DNA from 2 places in the Williamsia sp. Leaf354 genome. Region 2 is predicted to be linked to the other one. Evidence: riboswitches for the same ligand, from Rfam matches in the RefSeq annotation. Region 2 holds a riboswitch; the other holds the start of a gene.
What was found. A riboswitch is a leader RNA that binds a small molecule or an ion and turns the genes downstream of it on or off. The one in region 2 is predicted to bind S-adenosylmethionine.

Region 1 (10,071 bases), on a different contig from region 2:
GTGTGGGTGGTGGCGCAGATCGTGACCGCCGAGGGTTTCACCGTCCACGGCGACAAGACGCGCATCATGTACGCCCACCAGCAACAGCGCCTCACGGGACTGGTGGTCAACGATCGTCCGCGCGTGTCCCGATCCGAGTACGACGATCTGCGGGCGTTGATGCACAACGCGATACGGACCGGGGCCAAGGACCAGAATCGCGACGACATCCCCGACTTCGAGGCCCACGTCCGCGGACGGATCGCATGGGTCGGGGCGACGAGCCCCGCCCGCCGGCAGAGACTTCTGGAGATGGCGTCCCGCGTGGACTGGAGCAGTGACTGATCGCGCCGGCGTGGGCTCGATCGAACGCCCGAGGGTGGTTCGCACGCTCGTGTGTCGGTCGCATGCCGCGGGGAACATGCGAACAGCGAGCAAGCGTGCGAACGGTGAGAGAGCGCTCGAACGCAATCCGCTAGACCGCGCCCTCGAAGCCGTTCTGACGCCAGGCCTCGTACATCACGATGCTCGCGGCGTTCGCGAGGTTGAGTGATCGACGACCGGCGAGCATCGGGATGCGCAGGCGATCGGTGACGTGCGGGTCGGCGAGGACCTCGGGGGACAGACCGGTCGGCTCGGGTCCGAACAGCAGCACGTCGCCCGGCCGGTAGTCGACCGCGGTGTGGAACCTCTCGGCGTGCGCGGTGAAGGCGTAGACGCGTTCGGGGGCGAGCGCCTCCCAGGCGGCGTCGAGATCGCGGTGCACCGTCACCGACGCCATCTCGTGGTAGTCCAGGCCCGCCCGCTTCACCTTCGCCGCATCGAGGTCGAAGCCGAGCGGTTCCACAAGATGCAGCTCACACCCCGTGTTGGCCGCCAGACGGATGGCGTTGCCGGTATTGGGGGGTATGCGAGGTTCATGGAACAAAATGCGGAACACAAGCGTCTACTGTGCCTGAGCACCTGTCGAGCACGACGGGGCAGGGCAGACCCGGCGCAGGCGGTGGTCACGGAACGAACTGGGTGGGACATGCGGGACACGGTGCGCACCACGTCCGGGGTCGTCTGGCGCTACGTGCGGTCGGCGCCGGGAACCTATCTCTGGCTCACCGTCCTCTTCGTCACCACCGTGATCGCCCATCGCGTGGCGCCCGATCAGCTGACGCACATCCTCCAGAACCGCTCCACCAACCTCCGACACCTGCTGCACAACCCGCTCCCGAGCCTGTTCCGCAGCGCCTTCTGGATCGACGGCAACGGTTGGTTCCTCTACGCGATCGTGTTCACCCTCATCCACGCACCGGTCGAACGCTGGCTCGGGACGGCGCGCTGGGTGGCGGTCGTGGTCATCGCCCACGTCACGGCCACCTACATCAGCCAGGGCATCCTCCTGTGGGCCATTGACAGCGGTCGTGCACCGCAGAGCGATCTCGCGGTGATCGACATCGGCGTCAGCTACGGGCTGGCCGGTGTGGCGGGGATCCTCGTCTACCGGATCGCGCGCCGCTGGCGCTGGCTCTACGGCGGTGCCCTGGCCGTCGTCTGCCTCACCCCGATCGTGTGGCCTCTGGTGCACGGCACACACTTCACGTTCACCGACATCGGCCACCTCTGCGCCGCGATCGTCGGGCTCGCCTGCTACCCGATCACCCGGATCGGTCGACGACGGACACGGGTCGTCGGCGACCTCCCGCCGGTGTCACCGCTTCTGGTCGAGCACATGACCACCGAGCCCGCACTGCCCCCGGTGTCGCCCCACCTGCTCGAACGCATGCCGGCACCCGCGGTCACGTCCCCGGCCCGGCGACGGCGCATCATGGGCATCCATGACCGCCTACGACAACCACACCTTCGACGAGGAGGACCTGTCGGGCCAGACGTGGTCGGGTGACACGTTCGACGACTGCACCTTCCTCGACTGCGACCTCTCCGAACTGACCACCGAGGCGGTCGTGTTCACCCGGTGCACGTTCGTCGGCTGTCGCCTCGCCGACTCCGAGCACCGCCGGACCGCGTTCCGTACGTGCACCCTCGACCGATGCCCGATGCCGGGCGCCACCTTCACCGACTGCAGCCTCCTGGGGTCGACCATCACGCAGTCGTTGATGCGTCGGGTGTCGCTGACCGACTGCGACATGTCCCTGACGTCGCTGGGTGGTCTCACCCTGCACCGGGTCGATCTGACCGGCTCGCGTCTGCGCGAGGCCAATCTGGCGTCGACGACCGTCACCTCGTCGACTCTGGCGGGCGTCGACCTGACCGGGTCGCGTGCCGTCGGTGCGACGGTCACCGACTCCGACCTGCGTGGGGCGCGGATCGACCCGGCGTTCTGGGTCGCGGCAAAGGTCACCGACACCGTCGTGGACCACGACCACGCCGTCGACTACGCGCTGGCCCACGGATTGCGGTTGGGCTGAACGCAGGCCCGCGGCCGCGATCGGGGACACTGGTGGCGTGACGGCGACAGCACTCGACGGCAAGGCCACCCGCGACGAGATCTTCGTCGACCTCGCGGCGCGCGTGGCGACGCTCCGTGAGGCCGGGGTCACCCCGGGCCTCGGCACGGTCCTCGTGGGCGACGACCCGGGATCGCAGGCCTACGTCCGCGGCAAGCACGCCGACTGCGCGAAGGTCGGCATCGCGTCACTGCGCCGCGATCTGCCCGCCGACACCACCACCGAACAGCTCAACGCCGTCATCGACGAGCTGAACGCCGATCCGGCCTGCACCGGCTACATCGTGCAGTTGCCGCTGCCCCCGCAGCTCGACGACAACGCCGCCCTCGAACGCATCGATCCCGGCAAGGACGCCGACGGCCTGCACCCGATCAACCTCGGCCGCCTCGTGCTCGGCACCGACGCGGCACTGCCCTGCACCCCCCGCGGTGTCGTGCACCTGCTGCGCCGCTACGACATCCCCATCGCCGGGGCGCGCGTCGTCGTGGTCGGTCGCGGCGTCACGATCGGTCGTCCGATCGGACTGCTGCTCACACGCCGCAGCGAGAACGCCACGGTCACGCTGTGCCACACCGGGACCACCGATCTCGCCGCCGAGGTCGCGCGTGCCGACATCGTCGTCGCGGCGGCCGGCGTACCGCATCTCATCACCGCCGACATGGTCAAACCCGGTGCGGCCGTACTCGACGTCGGGGTGAGTCGGACCGACGCCGGCCTCGTCGGCGACGTCGCCCCCGACGTGTGGGACGTCGCCGGTCACATCTCGCCGAATCCCGGCGGTGTGGGTCCGCTGACCCGCGCATTCCTGCTCGTCAACGTCGTCGAGCGGGCCGAGGCCCTGCTGCGGCAACGCACGTCGTGAGCGGTCGCCGGCGATGAGCAGCCGCGGCCCCGGCCGCTCGGTCGAGGACGTCCGTCGTGCGCGCCGTCGACGCTCGGTCCTGGTGCAGATCCCATTCGCGGTCGTGCTGGCGTTCGTGGCCGTGGCCCTGATCTTCCTGATCCTGGACCGCTGGCGACGGGGAGCCTTCGTGTTCGGCGGCGGGGCACTGGTGGCAGCTCTCCTGCGAGCGGTGCTGCCGAGTTCGCGCGTAGGACTGCTCCAGGTCAGAGGCCGTTTCGTGGACGTGGTGGCCATGGCGATCGCCGGTGGCGCGATCATCTGGCTGGCCGCCTCGATCGACGCCCTGGGCACCGGTATCGATCAATAGTCGGTCGCTTTCCCCTCCGCCCACCGACTATTCTCGATCGCGATGACGGCCACCTCTGCGACCAATCCGCGGCCGCCGATCACCACTCTGGGAGTGTCGGCCGGCGGGGGCATGACCCACTGTGCCCTGGTCACGGTCGATGACCACGAGCGCCTCGTCGTCGACTCACGGGTCATCGAGGTCGACCACACCGACCGACTCGACCGCGCCGGCAGGGTGAACGCGGGCATCGATCTGATGCTCGGCAGCGCCGCGTCCGCGGGCCTGTCGGTCGCCGCCATCGGTGTCGCGTCCCGTGACTCCGGTCACCGCGCTGGGTTCTCGTCGCGGGGGTCGGGTCCCCGGCGGCAGATCCATCTGCTCGGCGACGCCGAATCGGTCGCCCACGCGTTGGCCGAGTCGGGTGAGATCGCCGCGCACGAGGAGACGATCCTGATCGACTGCGGAGACACCGGTGTGACGATCTCGCGGCTCGACCCGGCGACGGGAAAGCTCACCGCCGCAACGCGGTCGACCGTGATGTCGGGACACGCCATCGACGGCGCCCTCGCCGATCTCGTCGGTGACGACCTGCCCTCGACCACACGCGCCTCGCGCCGGGCGCTCATCAGCGCCTGTCGAACCGCGAAAGAGGAACTGGCCGAACAGGATGCGACGACCATCCTCGTGCGGGGACGACCGGTGCCGATCACCGCGGACATGGTGTCGGCGGTGAGCGAGCCGATGGCCGAGCGCCTCGCCGACGCGGTCGCGGACTACGTTCGTGCACAGTCGATCCCGGAGGACACCGCGCTGGTGTTGGTCGGCGGTGTCGCGAACATCGCCGCGGTGCGCCGGGTCCTCGAGCACGCCACGAAGGGGCCGGTCGTCGTCGCGTCGACCCCCGATCTCCTGGGCGCCGTCGGCGCGGCGCTGCTGGCGCGCCCCAATCGGTCCTCGGCGCTGCGCCTGGCGTTCATCGGTGGTCGCGGACACCGCGACTGGTGGTCGGCGGTACCGCTGGCGATCGTGGGATGTTTCCTCGCGGTCGCGATGCTCGCGGTCTACGCCTTCACCGCCGCACTCGACGGATCGTCCTCGCCCGTGCGCGACGTCGAGGTCACCGCGACGACGGCGGCACGTCCCGACGCCCCCACCGCGGACCGGCCGGACACCGCCACGCCGGTCGTCCGGACGACCGACGCCCGACCCACGGCGCCGAACGAGCAGGCGCCCAGCCGGTCGATCGTCGTGCAGCCGACCGAGACGGCCGACCTGCCCACCACCACGACCTCGCCCACGCTGGGTTATCCGAACGGTGGGATGGATCGACGCCAGGAACGTCCCTGGGCGACAACCGAATTGCCGACCCCCGAGGACACCTCGGGCCCGACGTCGACGATCAGCGCCACCAGTCCGCAGCTGACCCCCAACGTGCCGGGACCTCCAGAGACCTCCGGATCGCCATCGGGTTCGGGACCGCAGACCTCGCCGCCACTGTTGTCCCCGGTGGTGCCGACGGATCTCCGCTCGCTCACGCCGTATCCGCTCGTCCCGATACCCGCACCGCGTTCGACGCCGGCGCCGGGGTCGGTCACGCCGTCGGTGACACCCGCACCCTGACGCACCGGAACACCGCTGCCCGACCGGTCAGCCGCGGGCGAGTTCCATCGTTCGCTTCAGCAGATCGGCGATCGCGTCGAACTCGGTGAGGAAGCCGTCGTGTCCGCTGTCGGACTGGATGACGTGCAAGCCGCCGACGCAGCCGGGCATCAGGCTGGCGATCTCGGCCTGGGTTCGCAAGGGGTACAACCGATCCGACGAGATCCCGCCGACGATCACGGGCACCTCGCAGCTGCGCAGCGCGGCCTCGGCGCCACCGCGGTTGCGTCCGACGTCGTGGTGGTTGAGCACCTCGCTCAGGACCACGTAGCTGCCGGGATCGAAGCGACCGGCGAGCTTGTCGGCCTGGTGTTCGAGGTAGCTCTGCACGGCGTAGCGGCCGCCGGCGAGCGGGACCTCTTCTCCCTGAGGATCATCGGCGAACCGCTGGTCGAGTTCGATCTCCGAGCGATAGGTCAGGTGGGCGATGCGACGGGCGATGCCGAGGCCGGCGACCGGACGCACGTCGGTGCCGTGGTAGTCGCCGCCCCGCCAATCCGGGTCGGAGGTGATGGCGGCGATCTGTGTGGTCTGGGTGCCGATCTGATCGGCCGTGGCACGCGGTCCGACGGCCAGCACCAGTCCGCTGCGAACCCGCTCGGGATAACCGATCATCCACTCGAGCGACCGGGCACCACCCATCGAGCCGCCGAGAACCGCTGCCACCGTTCCGATCTCGAGTGCATCCATGAGAGCGACCTCGGCGCGGACCTGGTCGAGCACGGTGATGTGGGGGAAGCGTGAACCCCAGGCCCGGCCGTCGGGACCCGGCGACGCCGGGCCTGTCGACCCGCCGCAACCACCGAGGACGTTCGCCGAGATCACGCACCACTCGTCGGTGTCGACCGCGCAGCCGGGGCCGATGAGGCCGTCCCACCATCCGGGGAGCGGGTGACCGGGCCCCGGGGCGCCGACGACATGGGAGTCACCGGTGAGCGCATGCAGCGTCAACACGACGTTGTCGCGGGCCGGCGACAACGTGCCCCAGCGTTGGAACGCCAGGGTCACGTCGTCGATCCGGCCACCGTTGTCGAGTTCCACCGAACCCACGGACGCATAGGTCAACTCGCCGTCGGGGAGACTCTCCCAGTCGGGCGGCGCGGAGACCCCACCGGCGACGGTGGACGTTCGGGGTTCGGTGGTCACGATCAGTTCGCCGCCCGGAATCCCGTCTCGAGGTCGGCGATGATGTCGTCGATCCCCTCGATACCGACCGCCAGACGCACCAGTCCCGGTGTGACACCTGCGGAGACCTGCTCCTCGGGGGTCAGCTGCGAGTGGGTGGTCGAGGCGGGGTGGATCACCAGCGACCGCACGTCACCGATGTTGGCGACGTGGCTGTGCAGGGTGAGCGCGTCGACGAAACGCTTGCCTGCGTCGACGCCGCCGACGATCTCGAAGGCGACGATCGCGCCCTGGCCGCGCGGTGCGAGCTGCTGTCCGCGCTCGTACCACGGCGACGACGGCAGGCCTGCGTAGGCGACCGACTCGACCTGGCTGTGACCCTCGAGGAACTCGGCCACCTTGCGGGCGTTGGCGACGTGGCGCTCGATACGCAGGCTCAGGGTCTCGAGGCCCTGCGCGATGAGGAACGCGTTGAACGGTGCGATGGCCGCGCCGGTGTCACGCAGCCACTGCACGCGCGCCTTGAGCGCGAACGCCGGTGCGCCGAGATCGGCGAACACCGCACCGTGGTAGCTCGCGTCGGGGGTGGTGAAGCCGGGGAACAGATCCTGCCCGTCGCGCTGGACCCGCCAGTCGAAGGTGCCGCCGTCGACGATCACGCCGCCGACCGCGGTGCCGTGGCCACCGATGTACTTGGTCGCCGAGTGCACCACGATGTCGGCACCGTGGGCCAGCGGCTGGATGAGGTACGGGGTCGCCACCGTGTTGTCGACGATCAGCGGCACACCGGTCTCGTGCGCGAGCGCCGAGACGGCCGGGATGTCGAGGATCTCGTTGTTCGGGTTGGCGATGGTCTCGCCGTAGAACGCGCGGGTGTTCGGACGGATCGCCGCCCGCCACGACTCGATGTCGTCGGGCTGCTCGACGAACGACACCTCGATGCCCAGCTTCGGCAGCGTGTAGTGGAAGAGGTTGTACGTGCCGCCGTAGAGACGGGGGCTCGACACCACGTGACCACCGGTCTCGACCACGTTGAGGATCGCGTAGGTCTCGGCGGCCTGACCCGACGACACCAGCAACGCGGCGACGCCGCCTTCGAGGGCGGCGAGACGCTGCTCGACGGTGTCCTGCGTCGGGTTCATGATGCGGGTGTAGATGTTGCCGGGCTCGGCGAGTCCGAACAGGTCGGCGGCATGCTGGGTGTCGCGGAAGGTGTACGAGGTGGTCTGGTAGATCGGCAGTGCACGGGCCGAGGTCGCCGCGTCGGCGGTCTGCCCGGCGTGGACCTGCTTGGTCTCGAAGGCCCAGTGGGAGGTGGGGTCGACCTCGGCGGCGTCGACGGTTGCTTCAGACATCTTCGGAAACAGCTCTCTTTCGGTCGGTGGGGCGACAGTGCCCCGTGGGTCCGACCATCGGACCCGCGCTTGCTGCGGAGCGTCGCCTTCGGCGAACGCCCACAACCTGGTCTTTCACCCGGAGCACCCCACCGCGGTTGGAGGGTTGCCGATCAGCGAGCCGGGGCTTGGCGCTGATACTCATGACCTGGCGTCAAGGATATAACATCGCCGATTTCGTCCCGAAAGGATCCCGCGCAGCCAGATTCGAAAGAATCGCCCTCGCGTACCGTGTGCCCGGAATCTTTTCCCGACCTCATGACGTTGAGGTTCTCTGTGCGCGGCGAGAGATCGCCGACGCGTCCCTGGCGCCCACCGGTGTGCGTCTCCCGAGTTCTGTCGCGAGAGGTTGCCTCATGCCCGTGTCCACCACCGCCCGCCGCAACGCGATCCTCGCGCTGGCCCTGGGTGGCTTCGGTATCGGCACGACCGAGTTCGTGTCGATGGGACTGCTGCCGAGCATCGCCGACTCACTGCGGATCTCCGAGCCCACCGCGGGCCATGTCATCTCCGCCTACGCACTCGGCGTCGTCGTCGGGGCACCCCTGATCGCCGCGGCCACCGCGCGGATGTCGCGACGTGGCCTGCTGATCACGCTGATGGTGGCGTTCACCGTCGGCAACGCCGCGACCGTCGTCGCCCCGACCTACGGCACCCTGATGGCCGCGCGCTTCGTCGCGGGCCTCCCGCACGGGGCCTACTTCGGCGTCGCCGCCCTGGTGGCCGCGCACCTCGCGGGACCGGGCAGTCGCGCCAAGGCGGTCGGACAGGTGATGCTGGGACTTAGCGTCGCCAACGTCGTCGGTGTCCCCGCCGCCACATGGCTCGGTGAGGCATTCGGCTGGCGCACCGCCTTCGGCGTGGTCGTCGTCATCGGTCTCGCCACCATCGCATCGCTCCTGCGGTATCTGCCGTCGCTGACGGGCATGACCGCGAGCAACCCGGTCACCGAGCTCGGCGCCCTCGCCCGACCGCAGGTGTGGTTCACCCTGCTCATCGGCGTCGTCGGATTCGGCGGCATGTTCGCCTTCTACACCTACATCCACACCACTCTCACCGACGTCTCCGGCCTGCCCGGCGGTCTCGTCCCGTTCGCGTTGATGCTGTTCGGCATCGGCATGGTGGTCGGCAACATCGTCGGCGGTGCGCTCGCCGACCGGTCGGTGATCGGCACCATGGTCGCGGGACTCGTGGCCATCCTGGTCAGTCTCGTGGTGTTCGCCGTGGTGGCGGGGACCGTGTGGGCCGCGCTGCCACTGGTGTTCGCGGTCGGGGTGACCGGTTCGGCGCTCGTCCCGGCGTTGCAGACGCGTCTGATGGATGTGGCCGACGACGCGCAGACCCTGGCGGCGGCGCTGAACCACTCGGCGCTCAACATCGCCAACGCCGGCGGCGCCTGGCTCGGCGGGCTGGTGATCAGCGCCGGCTACGGCTACCGCGCCCCGTCGCTGCTCGGTGCGGCGCTCGCCGCGGCCGGACTGGTGGTCCTCGGGGTGACGCTGCTGGCGCACCGTCGCACCGACGGTGTGGTGGCCCACGACACCCACACCGATCGCCATAGTGACCTCGGCGAGGCGAAGCCGGTTGCGGCGCAGGAGATCACCGCCGTCCACTGATGTCGGGACCCCTCGCTACACTCGCCGCGTGTCCCTCACCATCACCTCGGTCAACGTCAACGGTATCCGCGCCGCGGTGAAGGAGCGCAACCCCCACAACCCGGGGATCCTGCCCTGGCTGGGCGCGCCCACGGGCCACCGGTTCGTGCTCCTGCAGGAGATCCGCGCGTCCCGCGATCAGGCGGTCGAGGCGCTCGCACCGGCCCTCGACGCGGGGTGGTCGCTGTCGATGACGGAATCGTCGGTGAAGGGCCATGCGGGCGTCGGTGTCCTCGGCACCGTCGCCCCCGACGCCGTGCGCGTCGGCTTCGGCAGCGAGGAGTTCGACGGCACCGGCCGCTACCTCGAGATCGACGTCGCCGCCGACGACGAGTTCCCGGCGCTGACCCTGGGGTCGCTCTACCTGCCCAAGGGCGCGTCCGACGGACCCAAGCGGGACGAGAAGTTCCGCTTCCTCGACGAGTTCGGCGCCCACCTCGACACGTTGTCCCGGCGACGGCGCGGGGTAATCGTCGGTGGCGACTGGAACATCGCGCACAGCGAACTCGACCTCAAGGCGTGGAAGACCAATCAGCGCAGCCCGGGATTCCTCCCCGAGGAGCGTGCGTGGGTCGGGGGACTGCTCGACCGCTCCTGGGTCGACGTGACA
Region 2 (10,071 bases):
CTCGACCTGTCGACGACCCGAGTCGGTGAGGACGAGGATCGTGGCGCGGCCGTCGCGGGAGTCGGCCTCGCGACGGACGTATCCGAGCCCGACCAACGAGGCGATGTGCCTGCTGACCGTGGAGGGATCGGCGAAGAGCCGTTCGGCCAGCTCCCCGGAGCGCAGTGGCCCGACAGCGAGCTCGAACAGGCACTGGAACGCCGCGGTCTCGACCGTGCCGTCGGGCGTCCTGAGCTTGGTGACGACGAGACGCTCGCGGATGCGAGCCCACCGACCCAGCACCGCGATCAGCTCGTCCACGTTCTCGGGACGGGACATACTTCTCACCTCGAAAGAGTTTCATGCCGCAACTACTTGAACGGTGCAAGTATGCCAACGCACGGCGGAGCGCGCAAACGAGCTGCCGGCGCGGTACGGATCGGGCAGTAATCTTGGCGCTCGTGACCGACTCCACACCCCCCGCCGCGTTCACCGCGATGCCCGATCTCGCCCTGCGCAGCCTCGGCGGCGCCGTGATCACCAGGACCGACGCGCTGTTCGCCGAAGCGGAGAACCTGATCGTCCCCGCGGCGTCGGAGTACCGACCCGCCACCTTCGGGCACGTGGGCCAGATCTACGACGGCTGGGAGACACGGCGACGCCGACCGGGCGGCTCTGCGCCGGACGCGTCGGCGGTCGACCGCGCCATCGTGCGACTCGGTGTGCCCGGCGTCATCCACGGCGTCGTCGTGGACACCTCGTGGTTCGTGGGCAACTTCCCGCCGACGGTGTCGGTGGAGGCCGCCGTCGTCACCGGCTTCCCGCCGGCACACGAGGTCGTCGACGCGGACTGGCAGACCATCGTCGAGCGGCAGCCCGTCGCCGGCGACACGGCCAACCCGATCGAGGTCGCCTCCCGCGACCGGTTCACGCACGTGCGGCTGTCGATCTACCCCGACGGCGGTGTCGCCCGACTGCGCGTGCACGGACGCGGTGTCCCCGATCCGCAGTTCCTCGACCACGGGCCGTTCGATCTCGCCGCGCTCGAGAACGGCGCCCGGATCAGCGCCTGCTCCAACATGTTCTACGGCTCACCGAACAACCTGCTGATGCCCGGGCGGGCACGCTCGATGGGCGAGGGCTGGGAGACCTCACGACGCCGTGACGACGGCAACGACTGGGTCGAGATCGACCTCGCCGCCCAGGGCGTGGTCTCGCTCGTCGAGCTCGACACCAGCTGGTTCCTCGGCAACGCGCCCGGGGAGGCGAGTGTGCGCGGGCGCGACGGGGACGACGGCGAGTGGTTCGAGATACTCCCCCGCACCCCGCTGCAACCCGACACACGACACCGCTTCACCGTCGACGTCGATCGCCCGATGACGCAGGCGCGCATGGACATCCACCCTGACGGGGGCATGGCGCGGTGTCGGCTGTACGGCACCGCCACCGACGCCGGCCGCGCCGATCTGCACCGCCGATGGGATCACGGCGAGACACGCTGACTGTGACGACAATCGAGTCGAGTGTGCCGACAGCGCACCGCGAGCCGACGACGACACGACGCACACTCGACGACGGGTTTCGGCACAGTCGGCGGCACTGAGAGGCGAGCGGTCAGGTTATGTGCGAGAGACCAGATCGGCGAGCGCGGCAGTGAGACGATCGATGTCGTCGGACCCGGTGCCGACGCCGAAGCTGACCCGCACGGCGCCTTCGGGGTGGCCCAGGTGGTGCAGCAGCGGGTGGGCGCAGAAGCGGCCGTCGCGGACCCCGATGCCGTGGGCGTCGTTGAGGTGTTCGGCCACCGCGCGCGGTGAGTGACCGTCGACGGTGAACGCGGCGATGCCGACGCGGTCGCGGCTGTCGGACCAGATGGAGAGTCGCCTGACGCCGTCGATCGCGTCGAGCGCGTCGTCGAGACGGGTGCGCAGTCGGTGCTCGTGCAGCCCGATCCGCTCGAATCCGAGATCGTCGATCGCGACGCATGCCGCGGCGATCGCGATGGCACCCAACACGTTCGGGGTTCCGCCCTCGTGACGTGCGGGCCCGTTGCGCCAGGCCACCTCGACGGTGTCGTCGGTGGACGGATCGGTCGGGGGCACGTCGGCCGTCGCGCCGCCGCCGGCGAGGTAGGGCTCGGCGGCGTCGAGCCAGTCGCCGCGACCGACGAGGACGCCACATCCGAAGGGCGCGTACAGCTTGTGGCCCGAGAACACGAGGTAGTCGATGCCGTGTCCGGCGACGGTGATCGCGCGATGCGGGGCGAGCTGGGCGGCATCGACGAGGATGCGGGCACCCGCGTCGTGGGCGATGTCGGCGAGCTTCGCCAGGGGCAGCACCTCCCCGGTCACATTCGATGCGCCGGTGACGGCCAACAGCGCCGCGGGAGCACGGTGGAGTTCGGCGGCCAGCGCGTCGAGCGTCTCCGCGACGGTGGGTCGGCAGGTCACCACGCGGCACGTTCGGTCCAGCTCCGGCGTCGCCTTCGTGTCCGCCCCGGAACGCTGCCACGGCAACAGGTTCGCGTGGTGCTCGACATCGAGGACCACGGTGTCGCCGGGGACGGCACGGGCCAGGAGGTTGATGCCGTCGGTGGTGTTGCGGGTGAAGATCACGTGGTCGTCGGCGCGGGCACGCACGAACCCGGCCACGACCGCCCGGGCGTTCTCGTAGCGCGCCGTCGTGAGCTGCGACAGGTGCCCGGCACCGCGGTGCACGCTCGCGTACTGCGGCAGCGCCCGGGCGATCTCGGTGGCGACGGCGGTGAGGGCGGGTGCGCTGGCGGCGTAGTCGCCGTTGACGTAGCGCACGCGACCGGCGGCACAGTCGACGGTCTCGTCCGCACCGACGACGTCGGCGATCGGGTACACCGGCGCGAGCGCGGCGGGGGCGGGTGTGATGTCGGTGACAGACATGGTGGTCCTCGTTCTCGTCAGAGGACTCCGTGCGAGGAGTCCGCGCTTGCACACGTCCACCTCGGACGCGGCCTGGTCGTCACCCGGAGCACCCCACCGCGGTTGGAGGGTTGCCGGTCAGCAAGCCGGGGCTGTGCGCTGACACTCATGACCTGGCGACGAGAGTGACCGTCGGCCGCACCCGGTGTCAATTGCACTGTGGCGCGCGACACACCGCGGCGACCTCACGACGGCGTCGTGGTGGGCGGAATTGCGGTCACGGTGATCGCAATGCCCCCGGGTAGCGTTGATCGCGTGTCCTTCCATCTGTCCCGCCCGCACGGTGCCGTGCACGCGGGCACCCCGGTGGCGCGATTCGCCGACGCCGCCGACGCCGTCGCCGCGATCGCCCGGGGCCGCCGCGACGGCACCCCGATCGCGGTGGTCGGGGCCATCGCGTTCGACGAGGCCGCACCCGACGCGCTGATGGCCGTCGACACCCTCGAGCACCGCGAGCCCGATGCCGGCTCGGCCGCTGTACACGCCGTACCGGTCACCCTCACCGCGACGATCCCGACACCAGGGGTCCACGTCGCCCGCGTGGCCGCGGTGATCGACCGGATCGCCGCGGGCGCGGCCGACAAGGTGGTGCTCGCCCGGGCCATCGAGTTGTTCGCCGCCGCGCCCGTCGACATCGACGCGGTGGTCGCCGCGCTGGCGGCGGGCAACCACGAACACAACGCCTTCCGGGTCGACCTCTCGGCCGCCGGCGGCGACTTCGTCGGGCGCACCCTGGTGGGTGCGAGCCCGGAGTCGTTGGTGCACAAGACCGGTGACCGGGTGACGTGCCGTCCCTATGCAGGTTCGGCGCCACGGTCGAGCGACCCGGCGATCGACGCCGCCCGGGCGGCCGCACTGCTCGACTCGGCGAAGGACCGGCACGAGCACCGGATCGTCGTCGACTACCTGACGTCGGTGTTGGGACCGCTGTGCACGACGTTGTGCGTCCCCGACGAACCGATCCTGCTGAGCACGGGCGAGATGTGGCACCTCGCCACACCGATCGAGGGCGTGCTGCGCGACCCCACGATGACGTCGTTGGATCTCGCGCTGCGTCTGCACCCGACCCCGGCCATCTGTGGCACGCCGACCGCGGCGGCTCGCGATCTGATCCTCGTCACCGAGGAGCCCCGCGACTTCTACGCCGGGGCCGTCGGCTGGTGCGACACCGCCGGCGATGGCGAGTGGATGGTGAGCATCCGCTGCGCCGAGATCGCCGCCGACCGTCGGACGATCCGCGCGTGGTCAGGGGGTGGCGTGGTGGCGCAATCCGATCCCGAGGCCGAACTCGCCGAGACCACCGCCAAGTTCGGCACCATCCTGCGCGCTCTGGGCGCGATGGATCTGCTCACGGTCGACGACTGATCGCCCCAGATCACCGGGGCTGCGGGAGCAGGCGGATCAGCATCTCGTCACGAATGGCGGGCCGACTGGCGCAGACCGCGCAGAACAACGCCTCTCGGACGAGCCGAGCGGGCGTGGATCCCGTCAGCACCGAGCGACTGCCCGTGGCGGCGGCGACCGACGTCGCCAGTCGCATGGCGAGTTCATTGGCGGCGGCGCGATGTCGGTACAGCGCGTCGCCGTCGTCCATCGACGAGTCGAGATCGCGACGGATCCGCGACAACTCACGGTGGCCGGCGGCGGCGGTGTCGGCGAACTCACCGCGGCGCGCGGCCACCGCATCGAACTCACGAAGCGCCGACCGGCAGATGCCCAGCGCCAGCGCGGCATTGAGCCGGATGGTGATGTTGGCACCGCGGGGGCGCCGGTCGGCGGGCATGGAGGTGACGAGATCGTCGGCGCCGACCGCGACCTCGTCCCAGGCGAGGCTGACGGTGTTGCTGGCCTGGGCTGCGGCGAGATCGAGTGGCGTCGCGGCGAGACCCGCCGACGTCTCGGGACGCTCGATGGCGAACAGGTGCACCTGTCCGGTCGACTCCTCGTACGCCCAGACGCCGATCATGTCGATGATGCCCCATCCGGTGACGAGGGCCGACGACCCCGACAGCACGTACCCGGCATCGGCTCGGCGGGCGCGCAACGTCTGTCCGTGTGAGGCCATGCCCGCGTAGCTGACGCCGGCGATCATGTCCCCAGACCTCAACGCGGGGAGGAGATCGGTGCGTGCGCTGCCCGCCACCGCGAGCGCGACACCGTGGTGCTGCGCCCACACGAACCCGGTGGCCAGGCAGCCGGAGATGACGGTCTCGGCGACCTCCGCGAGGTGCGCACGGTCGTCGCCCAGCGCGACACCGAAGAGCCCGGCGCGGGCGAGTGCCTCGAAGTGGCCGGCCGGGATCGTGCCCGATGCGTCGACCTCGCCGGCCGCGGGAACCAATCGGGAGTCCACCAGCTCGCGGGCGGCGTCGATGCTACTGGGCATCGCCAGAGGATAGGGCATTCCGGTTGCGCCACCAGGCGATACCGACGTAGACCAGCACCGCTGCACCGACGATGAGTCCGCCGTAGAGCAGCAGTCGCGCACCGACGGCGGCTCCCACCAGATACCCGATCATCCCGACCGCGATGACCCAGATCAGTCCACCGATGACGTTCGCGGTCAGGTACAACTTCACGGCCATGCGGCTCATCCCGGCGACGAACGGCGTCAGCGTGCGGACGTATCCCACCCAGCGGGCGGCGATCACCGCAGGGATGCCCCTGTGCTGCACCGCGTGGGCGACCTTGTCCCACCGCTCAGCGCCGATGCGCCGCCCCAGTCTCGACTCGAGCATCCGCGGCCCGAAGTGCCGGCCGAGCGTGAAACCCGTTGCGTCGCCGCTGATCGCGGCCACACATGCGCCCGCGATCAGTACACCGATGCTGGTGTCGCCGACCGCGGCGGCCACCCCTCCGGTGAGCAGCGCGGTCTCACCGGGGAGCACGAGACCCACCAGTGCGGCGGACTCGAGGTACACCAGCGCCCACACCAGCAGGTACACGACCCAGGGCGGTGTCGTGGTGATGATCTCGACGATCCAGTCGATGACCGCCTGCATGAGGTGCGTCCCGCGGCGGCGGGTTACAGCGCCCGGTCGAGGTCGGCGAGCAGGTCGTCGACGCCCTCGAGGCCCACCGACAGGCGAACGACCCCGTCGGACAGGCCGATCGCCGCCCTGCCCTCGGGGCCCATCGCCCGGTGGGTGGTGGTCGCCGGGTGGGTGATGAGCGACTTCGCGTCACCCAGGTTGTTCGAGATGTCGATGATCTGCAGACCGTCGAGGACCTCGAAGGCGCGCGCCTTGCCGCCGATCCCGGTCGGGTCGCTGAGCTCGAAGGTGACCACGGTGCCACCGCCGGTCATCTGCGACGTCGCCAGCTCGTGCTGCGGATGTGATTGCAGGAACGGGTATTTGACCCACTTGACGCGCGGGTCGTCCTCGAGGAACTGCGCGATGCGCAACGCCGAGGCGACCGACGCGTCGACTCGCAGACGCAGGGTCTCCATGCCCTTGAGCAGGGTCCACGCGTTGAAGGGGCTCATAGCGGGTCCGGTATGCCGCATGAGGGTCTGCACCGGCCCGTCGATGTACTCCGTGGAACCCAACACCGCGCCACCCATCACCCGGCCCTGGCCGTCGATGTGTTTGGTGCCGGAGTACACGACGACGTCGGCGCCGAGATCGTGACCACGCTGCAGCAGCGGCGTGGCGAACACGTTGTCCAACACCACCTGCGCGCCGGCGGCGTGCGCCATCTCCGACACGCGCGCCACGTCGACGAGGGACTGCATCGGGTTCGACGGTGTCTCGAAGAACACCGCGGTGGTCGGCACCGACAACGCCTCTTCCCACTGGTCGAGGTCCTCGCCGTCGACGAAGACGGTCTCGACACCCCAGCGGGGCAGGATCTCGTTGCACACCACGAAGCACGATCCGAAGAGGCTGCGCCCGGCCACGAGTCGGTCGCCGGCCTTGAGCAGTGCGCCCAGGGAGACGAACACCGCGGCCATACCGCTGGCGGTCGCGAAGCACGCCTCCGACCCCTCGAGCAGGCGCAGTCGTTCCTGGAACATGGCGACCGTGGGGTTGCCGTAGCGGGAGTAGACGAAGCGTTCGTCCTCACCGGTGAACGCGCGTTCGGCGGCAGCGGCCGAGGAGTACACGTAGCCGGAGTTGAGGAACATCGCCTCGGAGGTCTCGTCGAACTGCGAGCGCATCAGCCCGCCGCGCACCCCGATGGTCTCTGGTGAGACGCCTTCGGGCAGTGGCGATCCCCCGCCGATCACCGTTGCGCGCCTGTCACGACCGACGCCCCGTCACGACTGGCGCCAGGGCAGGCCCTGGGCTTTCCAGCCCACGACGCCGCGTTGGCCGTCGGGGCCCAGACCGCCCTCGAAGCCCTCGGAGATGTTGTACGCCTGGGCGACACCGTCAGCGGTCGCGGCCTCGGCGGCACCCACCGAGCGCTGGCCCGACCGGCAGAGGAACAGGACCTGCTGGTCGTCGGTCACGCCCGCATCGCGGAGCTGGGAGACGAAGTACGGGTTGCGCTGCCCGTCGGGGAAGCCGACCCACTCGATCAGCACGACCTGCTTGCCGATCTCGGACAGCTCGGGAATGCCCACGTAAGACCACTCGGCGCGGGTTCGCACGTCGACGAGCACCGCGTCGGCGTCGGAACGAAGGATGTCCCAGGCCTGCTGGGGGGTCAGATCACCTGCATAGCTCACCGGAGAAGCGTTGCACACACCGCACCCGTCGCGCATCCGGGCACCGACCTCTGCCGGGTCGATCGGGTCACGGTCCCTTCGCGCCGCAGACCTTCCAGTCCTCGCTCGCCTTCACCAGCGTGATCGGCAGCACCTCGTCCTTCGGGTTCTTGGTGTAGCGCCAGTGCATGTTGGCCGTCGCCGACGACCCGGTGACCGCGGTCTCGGTGATGTCGGTGATGGTGATGTTCCCGTGCTCGGCGCGGGAGGCCTGGCCGCTCTTCTCGAAGGCCTCGTCGGTCGGGAACGAGGGTTGCAGCAGGTCGGCGGGGCAGCTCAAGGTGCGGAACTGGTCGTAGTTCACCGCGTTCTTCGCCGTGTAGTAGACGTTGATCGCCCTGGTGACCTTGGCGCTCTCGGTGAGACGCTCAGAACCGGGCTTGATCACGTGGAACAGCGCGATGGTCCCCACTGCGAGGACCACGATCACGACGGCCACCAGGAACGGCCACGCCGCCTTCCACCCGGGGTCGTCGGACGCGCCGGGATCGAGGGACGGCGAGGGAGTGTCGGTCGAGGCCATGGCAGCGATCCTATCGACGCGGCGGGCACGGCGGATTTGCCCGGATCGGCTCGCACCTGTCACTGTGGAGGTGAGGCTATCCTTAGGAGATTCGATGCACCGCCGCCGCGTACTCACCCCGCTCGTCGCCACTGCCACCGCTGTCGGTCTCGCGGTCGCCATCGGGGCGTGCTCGGCTCCGGACGACTCCGCGGCCCCGAGCAGCTCGATCTCGGCCGAGCCGAACGCACTGCCGGTGACGATCGACCACCGCTACGGCGACACCACCATCGACGCCACGGCTGCCCGCATCGCAACGCTGGGCCCCGGCGACGGCGACACGCTGCTGGCGCTGGGCATCACCCCGACCACGATGGTCCCGTTCTCCGACCCCACGGAGAAGACCGTGATCGCGCCCTGGAACGAGAAGATGCTGGAGGGCAAGGAGCCGGTGGTGCTCGGACAGGGGTCCCAGGACCTCTCCTCGGCCATCCCGAAGGCCCTGGCCACCGACCCCGACCTGATCCTCGCCGTGAACAACGCGGTGACGCAGTCGCAGTACGACAACCTCGCGAAGGTCGCGCCGACCGTCGTACGGCCCGCGCAGTACCAGGACTGGACGGTGCCGTGGACGGCGTCGACCACCGAGATCGGCCGGGCCGTGGGCAAGCCCGCCGAGACCGCGAAGCTCATCAGCGACACCCAGAGGGGTTTCGCCGACGCCAAGGCCGCGAACCCGCAGCTCGCCGGTCGTACCGGTGCGGTCGTGATCGGTTCGGCCGGCGGGGGCCTGAGCATCTACAGCCCCGGCGACGGTCGCGGCCAGATGCTCACCAACCTGGGCCTCGAGTTCCCCGCGTCGCTGCAGCCGAGCATCACCAACGGGTTCTACGGCTCGATCTCCGACGAGAACCTCGGCCTACTGGGCGGGCTCGACAAGCTCGTCGTCGTCGACTGGCAGGGCTCGACCGACGCCCTGCGTGCCAACCCCGCGTTCATGAACCTCGACGTCGTCAAGCGTGGTGACGTGGTCTTCCTCGACCAGGTGACCGGCAGCGCGATGTCGGTGCCGACCGTGCTGACCATCCCGTGGGTGCTGCAGAAGCTGGTGCCGCAGCTCGCGAGCTGAACCCCTCGACCGCAGGTGATTGGCACCGCACGCCGCCCGACGCCTACCGTGGAGGGCGATTGTCGGCCCCGGAAGAATGCGGCCCCAGCAGAACGAACAGAAGGTAAGCCCGAATCATGAGCGCAGACACACGTCCGTTGCGAGTCGCCATCGTCGGCGCCGGACCCGCCGGGATCTACGCGGCCGATGCGTTGATGAAATCCGACACCGCTTCCGAGCGGGGTGTGTCGATCGATCTGTTCGAGCGGATGCCGGCGCCGTTCGGCCTGATCCGCTACGGGGTGGCTCCGGACCATCCGCGGATCAAGGGCATCATCACCGCCCTGCACAAGGTCCTCGACAAGCCGCAGGTCCGACTGCTCGGGAATGTCGACTACGGCACCGACATCACCCTCGACGACCTACGCAGCTTCTATGACGCGGTGATCTTCTCCACCGGCGCCACCGACGACCGCGGAATGCAGATCCCCGGTATCGACCTCGACGGCTCCTACGGTGCCGCGCAGTTCGTCGCCTGGTACGACGGGCACCCCGACTTCTCCCGCACCTGGCCCCTAAACGCGGAAAAGGTCGCCGTCATCGGCGTCGGCAACGTCGCACTCGACGTCGCACGAGTCCTCGCGAAAACCGGTGACGAGCTGCTGCCCACGGAGATCCCGCCGAACGTCTACGACGGACTTAAGGCCAACAAGGCCGTCGAGGTGCATGTGTTCGGGCGTCGCGGACCCGCCCAGGCCAAGTTCACCCCGCTCGAGCTCAAAGAACTCGACCATTCCCCCAACATCGAGGTCAT

Region 1: another riboswitch for S-adenosylmethionine. It lies ahead of ASG12_RS15305 (bifunctional o-acetylhomoserine/o-acetylserine sulfhydrylase); the one in region 2 lies ahead of ASG12_RS19960 (aminotransferase class V-fold PLP-dependent enzyme).

The regions. Positions count from the first base shown of each region.
Region 1 is NZ_LMPL01000004.1:173,141-183,211, reverse strand. Features, by position in the region: gene ASG12_RS15345 (reverse transcriptase family protein) at 1-324, shown strand, start outside; gene ASG12_RS15340 (tRNA (cytidine(34)-2'-O)-methyltransferase) at 455-919, opposite strand; gene ASG12_RS15335 (rhomboid family intramembrane serine protease) at 1,010-1,870, shown strand; gene ASG12_RS15330 (pentapeptide repeat-containing protein) at 1,806-2,396, shown strand; gene ASG12_RS15325 (bifunctional methylenetetrahydrofolate dehydrogenase/methenyltetrahydrofolate cyclohydrolase) at 2,434-3,297, shown strand; gene ASG12_RS15320 (DUF3017 domain-containing protein) at 3,311-3,646, shown strand; gene ASG12_RS15315 (hypothetical protein) at 3,689-5,248, shown strand; gene metX (homoserine O-acetyltransferase MetX) at 5,276-6,433, opposite strand; gene ASG12_RS15305 (bifunctional o-acetylhomoserine/o-acetylserine sulfhydrylase) at 6,436-7,767, opposite strand; SAM riboswitch class IV at 7,828-7,955, opposite strand; gene ASG12_RS15300 (MFS transporter) at 8,163-9,422, shown strand; gene ASG12_RS15295 (exodeoxyribonuclease III) at 9,451-10,071, shown strand, end outside.
Region 2 is NZ_LMPL01000005.1:712,264-722,334, forward strand. Features, by position in the region: gene ASG12_RS19950 (MarR family winged helix-turn-helix transcriptional regulator) at 1-318, opposite strand, end outside; gene alc (allantoicase) at 477-1,481, shown strand; gene ASG12_RS19960 (aminotransferase class V-fold PLP-dependent enzyme) at 1,599-2,894, opposite strand; SAM riboswitch class IV at 2,932-3,047, opposite strand; gene ASG12_RS19965 (isochorismate synthase) at 3,189-4,298, shown strand; gene ASG12_RS19970 (acyl-CoA dehydrogenase family protein) at 4,309-5,319, opposite strand; gene ASG12_RS19975 (DedA family protein) at 5,309-5,935, opposite strand; gene ASG12_RS19980 (O-succinylhomoserine sulfhydrylase) at 5,959-7,161, opposite strand; gene ASG12_RS19985 (rhodanese-like domain-containing protein) at 7,195-7,608, opposite strand; gene ASG12_RS19990 (Rv0361 family membrane protein) at 7,676-8,170, opposite strand; gene ASG12_RS19995 (ABC transporter substrate-binding protein) at 8,265-9,278, shown strand; gene ASG12_RS20000 (FAD-dependent oxidoreductase) at 9,395-10,071, shown strand, end outside.